Regions from separate parts of the Rhizobium sp. BT03 genome, predicted to be linked through region 3. Evidence: predicted binding sites of a transcription regulator. Region 3 holds the regulator's gene; each other region holds the start of a gene.

Region 1 (4,321 bases), 400 kb from region 3:
CCGACGTGGTCATGCCGGAGATGGACGGCCCGACGCTGCTGCGCGAGCTGCGCAAGTCCTATCCCGACATGAAATTCATCTTCGTCTCGGGCTACGCCGAAGATGCCTTCGCCCGCAACCTGCCGCCGGAGTCAAAATTCGGGTTTTTGCCGAAGCCGTTTTCGCTGAAGCAGCTTGCTGTGGTGGTGAAGGAAACGTTGGACGGGTGAAGGGGGCCGTCAGAGAGGTCGTGCCGTGTGGTACCCCCCTCTGCCCTGCCGGGCATCTCCCCCACAGGTGGGGAGATCGACAAGAGGCGTGCTCCTCCCGCCTCTCTACCGTTTCGCCGGATTGCAACGCTGACTGTTGAGGAAAGCCGGTGCGCCCAGCCCATCTCCCCACCTATGGGGGAGATGCCCGGCAGGGCAGAGGGGGGCTTGCACGGCACGCCCTATCTGCCAGGGCATTCTTGCCCTCCCACTATCTCTTACTCGCCCAGCGCCACCGCAATCTCAGCCGCCAGCCGCGCATTGTTCTCCACCAGCGCAATATTCGTCTTCAGGCTCTGGCCATCCGTGAGGTCGAAAATGGTCGAGAGCAGATAGGGCGTCACCGCCTTGCCGGTGACTTCGTCGCGCTCGGCGCTATCAAGCGCCCGCTCGATATAGATTTCCATCTCTTCGCGGGCGATCTCGTCGGCCTCGGGCACCGGGTTGGCGATGAGCATGCCGCCGTCGATGCCGAGCTGTTCGCGCACCGTCTGGAAATTGGCGATGGCGGCCGGGCTGTTCAGCGACAGCGGGCTTGATATGCCCGAGGAGCGCGACCAGAAGGCAGGGAATTCTTCGCTCTCGTAGGTGACGACGGGCACGCCGCGGGTTTCCAGCACTTCCAGCGTCTTCGGAATGTCGAGGATCGCCTTGGCGCCGGCGCAGACGACGATGACGCCGGTGCGCGCCAGTTCCTCGAGATCGGCCGATATGTCGAAGCTTTCCTCAGCGCCGCGGTGTACGCCGCCGATGCCGCCCGTGGCAAAGACGCGAATGCCGGCGCGGGCGGCGGCAATCATCGTCGCGGCGACTGTGGTGGCGCCCGTGCGGCGCTCGGCGATCGCGAAGGCGAGATCGGCGCGCGACACCTTCATCACATCGGTCGCCTTGGCGAGCTGCTCCAGTTCGCCGGCTTCAAGGCCGATATGCAGCGTGCCGTGAATGACGGCGATCGTGGCCGGCACCGCACCCTGTTCGCGAATGATCGTCTCGACGCTGCGCGCCATCTCGATATTGCCGGGATAGGGCATGCCATGGGTGATGATGGTCGATTCCAGCGCCACCAGCGGCGCGCCGCGCTGCTTGGCGCTGGCGACCTCCTTCGAATAGGCGATCGGCAAAAGGGGCGAAATGGGCTTGGTCATGATCTTGTCCTGTCGTCGATAGAGCATGATGCCGAAAGGGGTCAGCGGTTTTCGGGCGACGTCATGCTCGATTATATAATCGCTTCAATGCAGAATTCTGACCTTGGGAACAAGGGCAAGCGCCGCATTCAAGAGATCCGGTGTCAGATTTTCGTTGACGGCATGCCGCGACTGCACGGTCAGCGTGGCGGCTGCTGTGCCGTGGCGCACGGCCTCTTCGAGCGGCAGGCCTGATATCAAGGCGGAGAGCGTGCCGGCCGCAAGAGAATCGCCGGCACCGGTGACGTCGGCGACAGTGTCGGAGACCGGCGGCTGCAGCGTCACGGCGCGGCCCTCGCAAAGTGCGACGAGCTCGCGGCGGCCGCGGGTGACGACGGCGTTCCTGATGCCGATCCCGTTGAGAAGCGGCGGCCAGCCGGCGGCGTCTTCGGGCTGTTCGCCGGCAAGGGCGGCGGCCTCGGCCTCATTCAGGAACAGATAGTCGATATCCCCGATGCAGGGTTTCAGCCTGACGACCTTGGCAGGCGAGATGGCAATTGCCGCGACCGGCTTTGCCAGACAATGCGCCTTGGCAACGATCGCCGCGATCGTCTCCTCCGGCAGGTTGGCGTCGAAAAGAATGAGATCATGGGCGGCGAAGGCCTCGCGGACCCAGCGGATGGAGAGACGCCGCGGCACGAAGAAGCGGTAGAGATCCATGTCGGCAAGGGCGATCACCAGGTTGCCGTCCTTCTCGATGATCGCCGTATAACTTGGGGTCTTGCGGTCGAGGAAGACGAAGGGCCGGTCGTCGATGCCGGCGAAATCGGCGGCTTCGCCGACCATCTCGCCGATGGGATCGCCGCCGCGCGGCGAAATCATCGTCACCTGAAAACCCAGCCTCGCAAGGTTGCGCGCCGCATTGAAACCGCCGCCGCCCGGCTCCTCGAACCACGTGCCGGGATTGCTGGCGCCCGGCGCCGTTTCGCCGGAGATGCGGCCGCGCCGGTCGATATGGGCGCCGCCGAGAACAAGAATCTTTTTCTTCATTTCAACCGCCTTCCGATGCCCGAAGCGCGAATCGAGCCGGTGCTTTCCTGCCGCGGCAAAGCCGCCGCATATGGCCTAAGCCGTTGCTTTGCATTGATAAAACAAATATAGAACACGGGCTGTTTTACCTTTTTCTTTCAATCGTTTGATCGCCTATTGCGGGAATGGAACAAATAGGGTACAAACTCGACATTGCTTGGGCGGCTTCAATAACCTAAAGGTGGATCGGATGTCTCAGAATTCATTGCGGCTGGTAGAGGACAAATCGGTGGACAAAAGCAAAGCGCTTGAAGCGGCACTCTCACAGATAGAGCGGTCGTTCGGCAAGGGCTCGATCATGAAGCTCGGCTCCAACGAGAACGTTATCGAGATCGAGACGGTTTCGACAGGCTCGCTCAGCCTCGATATCGCGCTCGGCATCGGCGGTTTACCGAAGGGCCGCATCGTCGAGATCTACGGTCCGGAAAGTTCCGGTAAGACGACGCTTGCGTTGCAGACCATTGCCGAAGCGCAGAAGAAGGGCGGCATCTGCGCCTTCGTCGACGCCGAACATGCGCTTGATCCCGTCTATGCCCGCAAACTTGGCGTCGATCTGCAGAACCTGCTGATCTCGCAGCCCGATACCGGCGAGCAGGCGCTCGAAATCACCGATACGCTGGTGCGCTCCGGCGCCGTCGACGTTCTCGTTGTCGACTCGGTCGCCGCACTGACGCCGCGCGCCGAAATCGAAGGCGAGATGGGCGACAGCCTTCCCGGCCTGCAGGCGCGCTTGATGAGCCAGGCATTGCGCAAGCTCACGGCTTCGATTTCCAAGTCGAACACCATGGTGATCTTCATCAACCAGATCCGCATGAAGATCGGCGTCATGTTCGGTTCGCCTGAGACAACGACCGGCGGCAATGCGCTGAAGTTCTACGCCTCCGTGCGCCTTGACATCCGCCGCATCGGCGCGGTCAAGGAGCGCGAAGAAGTGATCGGCAACCAGACCCGCGTCAAGGTCGTCAAGAACAAGATGGCGCCGCCCTTCAAGCAGGTCGAGTTCGACATCATGTATGGCGAGGGCGTTTCCAAGACCGGCGAACTGGTCGATCTCGGCGTCAAGGCCGGCATCGTCGAGAAATCCGGTGCCTGGTTCTCCTATAACAGCCAGCGTCTCGGCCAGGGTCGCGAAAACGCCAAGACCTTCCTGCGCGACAATCCGGATCTGGCTCGCGAGATCGAACTGTCGCTGCGCCAGAATGCCGGCCTGATCGCCGACCGATTCTTGCAGAACGGCGGACCGGATGCCGATGATGGCGATGGCGCCGCGGAAATGTGATTTTCGCGCTTGAGCGCATCGGACAATTCCAACCGGCCGCATTCCCTGATCAGAATGCGGCCGGTTTTGTTTGTCTGCTGGACAGTGGCGGAGGCGAACGTTAAAAGCCGATGGATTTAGATTTACCTGCCTCCGGCAGCATTGAAGGGCATAGCATGAGCGGTGTGAACGATATCCGGTCGACATTCCTCGACTATTTCAAGAAGAACGGTCATGAGATCGTCTCGTCGAGCCCGCTCGTGCCGCGCAACGACCCGACGCTGATGTTCACAAATGCCGGCATGGTGCAGTTCAAGAACGTCTTCACCGGTCTGGAGAAACGCCCTTATTCCACGGCGACCACCTCGCAGAAATGCGTGCGCGCCGGCGGCAAGCATAACGACCTCGACAATGTCGGCTATACTGCCCGCCACCTGACCTTCTTCGAAATGCTCGGCAACTTTTCGTTTGGCGACTATTTCAAGGAGAATGCGATCGAGCTTGCCTGGAAGCTCGTCACCGAAGGTTTCGATCTGCCGAAACATCGCCTGCTAGTCACCGTCTATTCCGAAGACGAGGAAGCCGCGACGCTGTGGAAGAAG
Region 2 (4,321 bases), 2.1 Mb from region 3:
CTCGATCAGGCGGCTTTCGGCCGAGAGGCTGGCGACCGGACGCCGCGGCGAGACCGGCTCCTCCTCGCGTCCCAGCGCCTGGTCGAGACGCAGAAGCAGTCCCGGGCCGAACCGGCGGGTCAGCGGCGCGCGCGGTGCATCGATGACGTCGCCGACATATTTCAGGCCGAGTTTCTTCAGCGCATCGACGGTTTGTCCTTCCAGCCGCAAGGCTGCCACCGGCAAGGACATCAGCACATGCTCCGTCTCCTCGTCCTCTATCACCCCGCCCTGCCCGAAGCGCGACGCGGCCCAGGAAAGGCCCGGTGAGGATGAGATGGCGCCGCGTGCATCGATCCCCATATGAAAAAGCCGCGACAGCACATCCTTGAGAAGCGCCTTTTCCCCGCCGAAGAGATGGGCGCAGCCGCTAATGTCGAGAAACAGCCCCTCCTTGCCGTCGAACGCCACCAGCGGCGTATAACGGTCGCACCAGTCGGCAATGGCCTCCAGCAACCGGCGGTCGGCCGCCGGATCCTCTTCCGCGACCTCGAGCGTTGGGTACATGGCACGCGCTTCGGCAACGCCCTGCTCCTTTTTCAGCCCCAGCCTCTCGGCCAATTCGTCCAGCGCCGTCAGCCGCATGGCATTGTTGAGCTTGCCGGAACAGACGATAGGCGGCGACTCAGGACGCCCTTTCGAACGCCAGGAGAGCCCCCATCGCCTGCGGGCGATGCGGTCCGTTGGCAGATGCGGAAAGCTGAGCGCCAGAATGCGCTGACTGCTCGCCTGGAGGACGAACGAGGTTTGGCTCGGCGACAGGGAGAAATTCGCGTTCATGGGGGTTCCACTCCAGAAAAAAGCAGAGCGGGGCCGGATTGCGGCCCTTCTCCAGCGTGAGACGGAAAATCGGATTGCCGATGCTGCCGGAAAGCTTCGACCCGTCCGGCAACGGCCGCAGACCGGATGGAGCCGGTTCGACATGCAGACGGAAGGCCGCACTGCTTGCCTCTTCTTCCCCGGCCTGGCGGACAAGAAAGAGTGGACGGCGGGCAGCACGCGCCCTGAGACTGAGCCTGCGGCTTTCGGTCAGGCCGAAATGGGCGGGATTGCCTCGCACTTCGAAAATGACGGCCGAGAAGGCCGCGCTTTCCACCGCGGTCTCCACCAGCCAGAGCGCCTCGTCCAGCTTGCGCGGCGCCGCATGGAAAAACCGCTCCGGGCTCAGCCCGAAATCCCGCAGCCCGGGGACATAGGGACGGCCGGCTTCCAGCGTGCCGACAGCATCGCCGATCCAGAGCAACGGGGAAAGCCTGCCGGCATCCGCCTCCTGGCTCTGCAGCCGCGCGGCGACAGCCAGCGCCAGCCCACTTGCCGCACCGGCATCACGCGACAGAGCGGAGCGGAATTCGGTGATCGCATCGAGCGGCAGGCCGCCTTCCAGCGCCTCGTCAAGACATTCCACCCCGAACGCCAGGGGCGGCAGACTGGGTCTCCGCGGTGCCTTGCCTCCGTCCGCCAGGGCTTCCCGCTCCGCTGCCGCAAGCGCCGGCGCGGGCTTCCCCTCCAATCTGGCGATGGTTTCGCGGAGCGCAAAAAGCCGCTCGCGCGCCAGGGCGTGCTGCGCCATGGCGTTCTCCAATCCGTCTTGTTCCTGTTATGTTCTTATAGATTCCAGAGTGCTAATGAAGAGTCAACGGCCATTTTCTATGAATTTATTCCTGCCTTTGATTCCGCACTCGAAAACCGGCGATAAAGGTTCTATATGGGCCCGCAAAGGAAGGAATATTCATGGCCCGCATAGACCAGAGCGATGATTGGCGGGACCGCCATGCGCCGACGATCAGCACCTTCGAGTCGCTGGCCATGGAGGCCTATAGCCATCTGCCGGATGAATTTCGCAAGCTGACGACCAACCTCACGATCGAGATCGAAGATTTCCCCGATGACGATGTTTTCGAGGACATGGCGCTGGAAACCCCTTTCGATCTGCTCGGCCTTTTCGAGGGCAGGGGCATTTCCGAACGTTTCACGGTGGAAACCGGCGAGATGCCCAACCGCATCCGCCTCTACCGGCGCCCTATCCTCGATTACTGGGCCGAGAATGACGAGACGCTCGGCGACATCATCACCCACGTCCTGATCCACGAGATCGGCCACCATTTCGGGCTGAGCGACGACGATATGGAGCGGATCGAGGCAAGCGCCGAGGAAGCCGCCGAGCGCTGAAACACCGCGTCTCGGGCAGGACGCGTTATTGCTCGGAGAGCTTTATCTCGGGATGGTAATCCTTGCCTTCGACAGTCTTGACGACGGCCTGGCCGCACTGCATCGCGCCGGTTGCCGCATTGAAGGCATAGGTCGGCGATCCCTCCAGCGACCAGCCCTTGTTGAGGGCGGCGGTGACCTTGTGGCAGAAGGAAGCGTCGTCGGGACCGGTCAGGAAGCGGTAAAGTTTCATCAGGCGGGCTTTCTTGCAGAAATCAGGCGAGCTTTATGAACCAGGCTTTCGGCTTGGACAAGATGCAGCCGCTCGATCATCCGCCCGCCTGAATTGATGACGTTCAAGCCATCGGAAGCCGGATCGGCAAAAGCGGATATGATCGCCTCCGCTTCCGCAATCGCTGCCGGGTCCGGGCCGAAATGCCGGTTGGCGGGTTCGATCTGCGTGGGATGGATCAGCATCTTGCCGGCAAAGCCCATTGCCCGGCCCTGCAGGCATTCGGCATCGAAACCCTGCTCGTCCCTGAAATCGTTGAAGACGCTGTCGATCGCATCGAGCCCGTAGGCACTGACCGCCAGGACGACCTGCATCAGCCACGGCACGAGATAGGTTCGTCCCGGCTGCGGCAAGACGCCCGTTTCCTTGCGCAGATCGTTGAGGCCGACGACGAGGCAATCGAGCCGCGAGCCCGGCGTGCGGCCGGCTTCGGCGATCGCCCCGGCATTCAGCACGCCGCGCGGCGTCTCGATCATCGCCCAGATGCGCAGTTCCTCCGGCGCATCCGCATCGGCGAGCAGATCGCCGATGTCGGTGATATCCCGAGGTCCGTCCACCTTGGGCAGGAGAACGGCGTCGGGCAAAAGCGCCTTGACCAGATCCAGGTCCGCCGGCCCGAATTCGGATGACAAAGAATTGATGCGGATGATCCTTTCCTTGCCTGCAAGCGGCGGACCCGCAAAAAAGGCGCGCAGATTTTCCCGCGCTTGCCCCTTCTTCTCGGGCGAGACGGAATCCTCCAGATCGAAAATAACCGCATCGCAATCAAGCGAATGGCTTTTTTCGAGCGCCCGGAGATTGATGGCGGGCACGCTCAGCACCGAGCGGCGCAGATTTAAGGAACGGCGAGGGGGTGTTTGGCTCATCGATCATTAGTGCCAAGCTTCGCCAAGCCCGGCAAGACAACAAAAAGCCATGCTTGCCTTGCAGAGAAGAAAAAGAAGGACCACATTCCTTTCTGTAGAAAGGTACCAAACCCATGCAGAACATTCGCTCCATCTTCCTCATGCTTGCCGGCGCCACCGTTTTCGTGGCCATGCTGCTTCTCACCTTCTCGGTGACGCTTGCCGTCGGCGGCATTCTGACCGTGCTGATGGTCGGCCGCGCACTGTCGCTGAAGATGAAGATGAAGCCCGCTCCGGTGCGCGCCAAGGCAAACAATGGCCAACGCGAAATGCGGATCTGGAACGACGGCCGCGGCACGATCATCGATCTCTAAGCCGCTTACGCGAAAAAACCGACCGACATTGTCGGATCATGCTTCCATGCTACGTCCTTGAAGCAGCCAGGCATCCAGCCGGCGCTTGAAAACGATGGAGGACGAGCATGAATGCGACGGAAAACAATCCTGTCAAGATGCCGCCGGTCAAGAATGGCCTGCTGCCCTATCTGACGGTCGGCGGCGCTGTGAAAGCCGCAGAATTCTACAAGAAAGCTTTCGGCGCCGAAGAAGCCTATATTGTGCCGGTCGACGAGAGCGGCCGGACGATGCATGTGCATCTCTACATCAACGGCAGCTCCCTCATGCTGTCGGATGCCTATCCGGAATACGGCCACCCCTTCAAAGGCCATGAAGGCTTCGCCATCCAGCTGGTTATCGACGATATCGATTTCTGGTGGGATCGCGCCGTCGCTGCCGGCGCCGAAGTCGTCATGCCGGTCGAACTGATGTTCTGGGGCGACCGTTACGGCCAGCTTCGCGACCCGTTCGGCGTGCTCTGGGGCCTGAACGCACCGACCAAATAACCCGGCATATTTAACGGGCAGGCCGCGCGAAACATCGCGTGGCCCCCATTTTTCAAAGATTCTCCTTCATTTCGGCGAAAAACTGGACTAGATGCA
Region 3 (4,321 bases):
CAAGCGGCAAGATCGACGTCGGACGCTCTGCTCGAATGGCTCTACCGGCTGCGCAGCAGCATCGGCGACCGCATACGGTCGATCCTGCCCGGCGACACCGGCGCCTTTGCCGCCGCGCTGGTGACCGACGAGCGGCGCGCCATCTCGAATGCGACGACGGAGGCGCTGCGCCAGTCGGGCCTTGCCCATATCGTCGCGATCTCGGGTCTCAACATGGCGCTGTCGGCCGGCATTTTCTTCGTCGGCTTTCGCATGCTGCTCAGCCTCTTTCCTGTTGTCGCTCAGGCCTATCCGACGAAGAAGATCGCAGCCGCTGGCGCGCTCATCGCCGTCACCGCCTACTTTCTGATCTCCGGCTTCGGGGTCTCGGCCGAACGCGCCTTCATCATGATGGCCATCATGCTGATCGCCGTCTTCTTCGATCGGCCGTCGATCAGCCTGCGCAATGTCGTTCTCTCGGCGCTTGTTATCATCGCCATTTCACCCTCCGAAGTCTTGGGCCCGAGCTTCCAGATGTCCTTTGCCGCGACATTGGCACTGGTATCGGGCTATCAGCTGTGGAAGGATCGGCGCGTCCGCGAAAACGCCTTGCTCAAGCTGCCGATCTTCCGCCCGGTCGTGGCCGTCGCCGGTTTCTTCGGCGGCGTCCTGCTGACCTCGCTGATCGGCGGTTTTTCCACGGCGCTGTTTTCGATCGAGCATTTTCATCGGCTGACCGCTTACGGCCTGCCGGCAAACCTCGCGACGATGCCGATCATCTCCTTCATCGTCATGCCGGCCGGGCTGCTGGCGATGTTGCTGATGCCGTTCGGTCTGGACGCTCCGCTCTGGGAGGTGGTCGGCTTCGGTCTCGACCTGGTGATCGCTGTCGCCAAGACGGTGTCCGGCTGGGGCGGTGATATCGGCGTCGGCCGTCTGCCCGCCTGGTATTTCGCCGTCGCCGTGGCAGGCTTCCTGTTGCTGACGCTGCTGCGCACCCGGCTGCGCCATGCCGGCACATCGATCCTCGCCGTCTCGACGCTCATCCTGCTGGTTCTCCCGGCCCCTCGACCGCCGGATCTGGTGATTTCCGAGGATGGCAGCCTGGTCGCGCTGGTTGCAGTGGCGGCAATGGCTTCCAACCGTGAAAACCCGCCGGATTTCATCTTCGACCAATGGCAGAGAGCGCTGGTCCTGCCGACGCATCACCCGCCGAAAATGCTGGACGGCCCCGCTATTCCTCCGGAGGGAGAAGACCGCCGCGTCAGGCTTTCCCGCGATCAGCAAAACGAAGCGAGGACGGCGATGCGGGCGGCCGCCGCGGGCGGTGAAGCAAACCGCTTTTCCTGCGTCAAGAAGGCCTGGTGTACATCGAGGCTTGGCAATGGCCGCGTCATAACGGTCATCGACAATGCCGCCTATCTCGGTTCGGCCTGCGACGCGGCGGATATTGTCGTGACGTCTGTTCGCCTGCGGTTCAACGGCTGCCGCTCAGGCGCGACGCTCTTCACCGGTGAGACGCTGCGCAGGTCCGGTTCCGTCGAATTGCGCTTCGCGGACGCCGGCCTGGAGGTCGCAACCGCATTCGAGAGCCTGTCGCGGCCGTGGATGCGCCATCGTGCCTATGACTGGCGCAGCAACAGTTTTGCCGAAACCGGCCCGTCCAGCGTCAATGATAGCGGCGAATGAGGCCGACGAGCTTGCCCTGCACCTTGACGCGGTCCGGTCCGAAGATCCGGGTCTCGTAAGCCGGGTTGGCCGCTTCAAGCGCGATCGAGGCGCCCTTGCGGCGGAAGCGTTTCAGCGTCGCTTCCTCGTCGTCGACGAGGGCAACGACGATATCGCCGGGACTTGCTGTGCTGCCGTTGCGGATGATCACCGTGTCGCCGTCGAAGATGCCGGCGTCGATCATCGAATCGCCCTTGACCTCCAGCGCGTAATGTTCACCGGAGCCGAGCATGTCTGAGGGAACGACGATGTCGTGGGTGTTGTTCTGGATCGCCGAGATCGGAACGCCCGCAGCGATTCGGCCCATGACCGGCACCGAGACCGAGTTGCCGTTGTCGGCGGCGGGTTTGACCGGTGCGGGGGCGGCGACCGGCTGGGGCTTGCCGAGGCTGCCCTCGATGACGCTCGGCGAAAAGCCGCGCCGGGGCTGGATGCTGGGGCTGTAAGCTTCGGGAAGCTTGATGACCTCGAGCGCCCGGGCGCGGTTCGGTAGGCGGCGAATGAAGCCGCGTTCCTCAAGCGCCGTGATCAGGCGATGAATGCCGGATTTCGAGGCCAGATCCAGGGCATCCTTCATCTCGTCGAAAGACGGTGGAACGCCGGATTCCTTCATGCGCTCATGAATGAAAAGGAGAAGCTCCTGTTGTTTGCGCGTGAGCATCGGCGTGTGACCCCTGATTGAAACAAATCCAGAACAGACACTATATGTTCCATATGTGTTCCGCAAGTGGCTAAATTTCCGTAAAACTTGCCGCCAACTCGTTGAGATTTTTATTTTCATTCGCCGGATTGGCGCCATGTCTTGCATTGAGGATAGCGCCGTCGCACATCTCTTCGCGATTGCAGAAGGGGATATCATGAACACGCATGCCGCCAAACCGCACCCGCTCGATCATGTCGTGCTGCCGGTCGTCAATATCGATCTGGCGCGCGAAAGGCTCGGCAAGCTCGGCTTCACCGTTGCCGCCGACGCCCGCCATCCCTTCGGAACGGAGAATGCCTGCGTCTTCTTTGCCGACAAGACCTATCTGGAGCCGCTCGGTATCGCGAGCGTCGAGGAGAGCGAGGCATCGGCGCGGCAAGGCAATGTCTTCACCGCCCGCAACCGCGCTTTCCGCTTCCGCTGCGGCGATGAGGGGCTTTCGGCGGTGGTTTTCGGCACTGAAGATGCCGGCATCGACCATCAAAGCTTCATTTCAGGCGGATCGAGCGCCGGCGAGATGCTGGAGTTCAGCCGGCCGATGAAAATGCCGGATGGTTCTGAAAGCGTCGGCAGCTTCAAACTGGCCTTTGCGGGCGATCTGCGGGCACCCGATTTCTTTCTCTTCACCTGCCAGCGCATCAATCCATTGCCGGCCGACCGCGGCGCGCTGGAGACACACGCCAATGGCGTGACCGGCATTGCCGAGATCGCGCTCAGCGCGCCCGATGCCGCCGCCTTCGCCGGCTTCGTCAGCCTTGCCATGGCGCAATCGGCCGTCGAGAAAACCGGTTTCGGGGTCAATATCGCGGCGCCGAATGCGAAAATCAGCCTGATGACATCGGAAGGACTGGAGGCCTATTTCGAGGCCGCCGTCTCATCCGCCGATCGCGGTCTGCGCGGCCGGGCGATCCTCTTCACTGTTGCCGATCTTGCCGTGACAGAAGCGCATTTGGCTGCTAACGGAGTGACATACACGCGCAAGAACAACCGCATTTTGGTGAAGCCGGCGCCCGGGCAAGGCACGCTTTTCGCCTTCGAGGAAAGATGATGAGCACTGATACGAATTCGGAAGTCAGGATCGGCGAGGGCGCAGGCCAGGTCACCTTTTCCAATAGCGGCCGCCTGTCGCTGATTGCCGGCCCTTGCCAGATGGAGAGCCGCGACCATGCCTTCATGGTTGCCGGCACGCTGAAAGAGCTCTGTGCCAAGCTCGGAATCGGCCTCGTCTACAAGAGTTCCTTCGACAAGGCGAACCGCACCTCGCTCTCGGCCGAGCGCGGCATCGGGCTTGAAAAGGGCATGGAAGTCTTCGCCGACCTGAAGAAGGAGTTCGGCTTTCCCGTCCTGACCGACGTTCACACGGCCGAGCAATGCGCCGAAGTGGCAAAGGTGGTCGATGTCCTGCAGATCCCGGCCTTCCTCTGCCGCCAGACCGACCTTCTGATCGCCGCCGCCGAGACCGGCCGCGCCGTCAATGTCAAGAAAGGCCAGTTTCTTGCTCCTTGGGACATGAAGAACGTGCTGAAGAAGCTCAACGCCAGCGGCAACCCGAACGTGCTGCTCTGCGAACGCGGCGCCTCCTTCGGCTACAATACTTTGGTTTCCGACATGCGCTCACTGCCGATCATGGCATCGATGGGCGCGCCCGTCGTCTTCGATGCGACCCATTCCGTGGCGCAGCCGGGCGGGCAGGGCGATTCCTCCGGCGGTCAGCGGGAATTCGTGGAAACGCTGGCGCGCGCAGCGGTGGCGACCGGTATTGCCGGCGTTTTCGTCGAAACCCACCAGGACCCCGACAACGCACCGTCCGACGGCCCGAACATGGTCTATCTCAAGGACATGCCGCGGCTTCTGGAAAAGCTGCTGGCCTTCGACGCCGTCGCCAAGGGCTGACAGTCAAAAGCCTGACAT

What was found. The regulator LexA, encoded in region 3, represses DNA repair genes until DNA is damaged. The targets are predictions, from matches to a motif close to TGTTCNNNNTGTGTTCNG.
Region 1: a site for LexA is predicted at 2,520-2,537, ahead of recA (recombinase RecA). Genes of this name have one in related genera too.
Region 2: a site for LexA is predicted at 1,629-1,646, ahead of QMO80_RS13420 (ImuA family protein). Genes of this name have one in related genera too.

What each region holds. Positions count from the first base shown of each region.
Region 1 is NZ_CP125640.1:235,041-239,361, forward strand. Features, by position in the region: gene cckA (cell cycle histidine kinase CckA) at 1-209, shown strand, start outside; gene QMO80_RS01140 (pseudouridine-5'-phosphate glycosidase) at 467-1,393, opposite strand; gene QMO80_RS01145 (carbohydrate kinase family protein) at 1,478-2,422, opposite strand; gene recA (recombinase RecA) at 2,652-3,740, shown strand; gene alaS (alanine--tRNA ligase) at 3,896-4,321, shown strand, end outside.
Region 2 is NZ_CP125640.1:2,732,120-2,736,440, reverse strand. Features, by position in the region: gene QMO80_RS13425 (DNA polymerase Y family protein) at 1-654, opposite strand, end outside; gene QMO80_RS13420 (ImuA family protein) at 665-1,609, opposite strand; gene QMO80_RS13415 (metallopeptidase family protein) at 1,771-2,208, shown strand; gene QMO80_RS13410 (DUF1737 domain-containing protein) at 2,234-2,440, opposite strand; gene QMO80_RS13405 (CoA ester lyase) at 2,440-3,345, opposite strand; gene QMO80_RS13400 (hypothetical protein) at 3,459-3,698, shown strand; gene QMO80_RS13395 (glyoxalase/bleomycin resistance/extradiol dioxygenase family protein) at 3,806-4,225, shown strand.
Region 3 is NZ_CP125640.1:635,416-639,736, reverse strand. Features, by position in the region: gene QMO80_RS03090 (ComEC/Rec2 family competence protein) at 1-1,668, shown strand, start outside; gene lexA (transcriptional repressor LexA) at 1,649-2,368, opposite strand; gene QMO80_RS03080 (VOC family protein) at 2,565-3,458, shown strand; gene kdsA (3-deoxy-8-phosphooctulonate synthase) at 3,458-4,303, shown strand.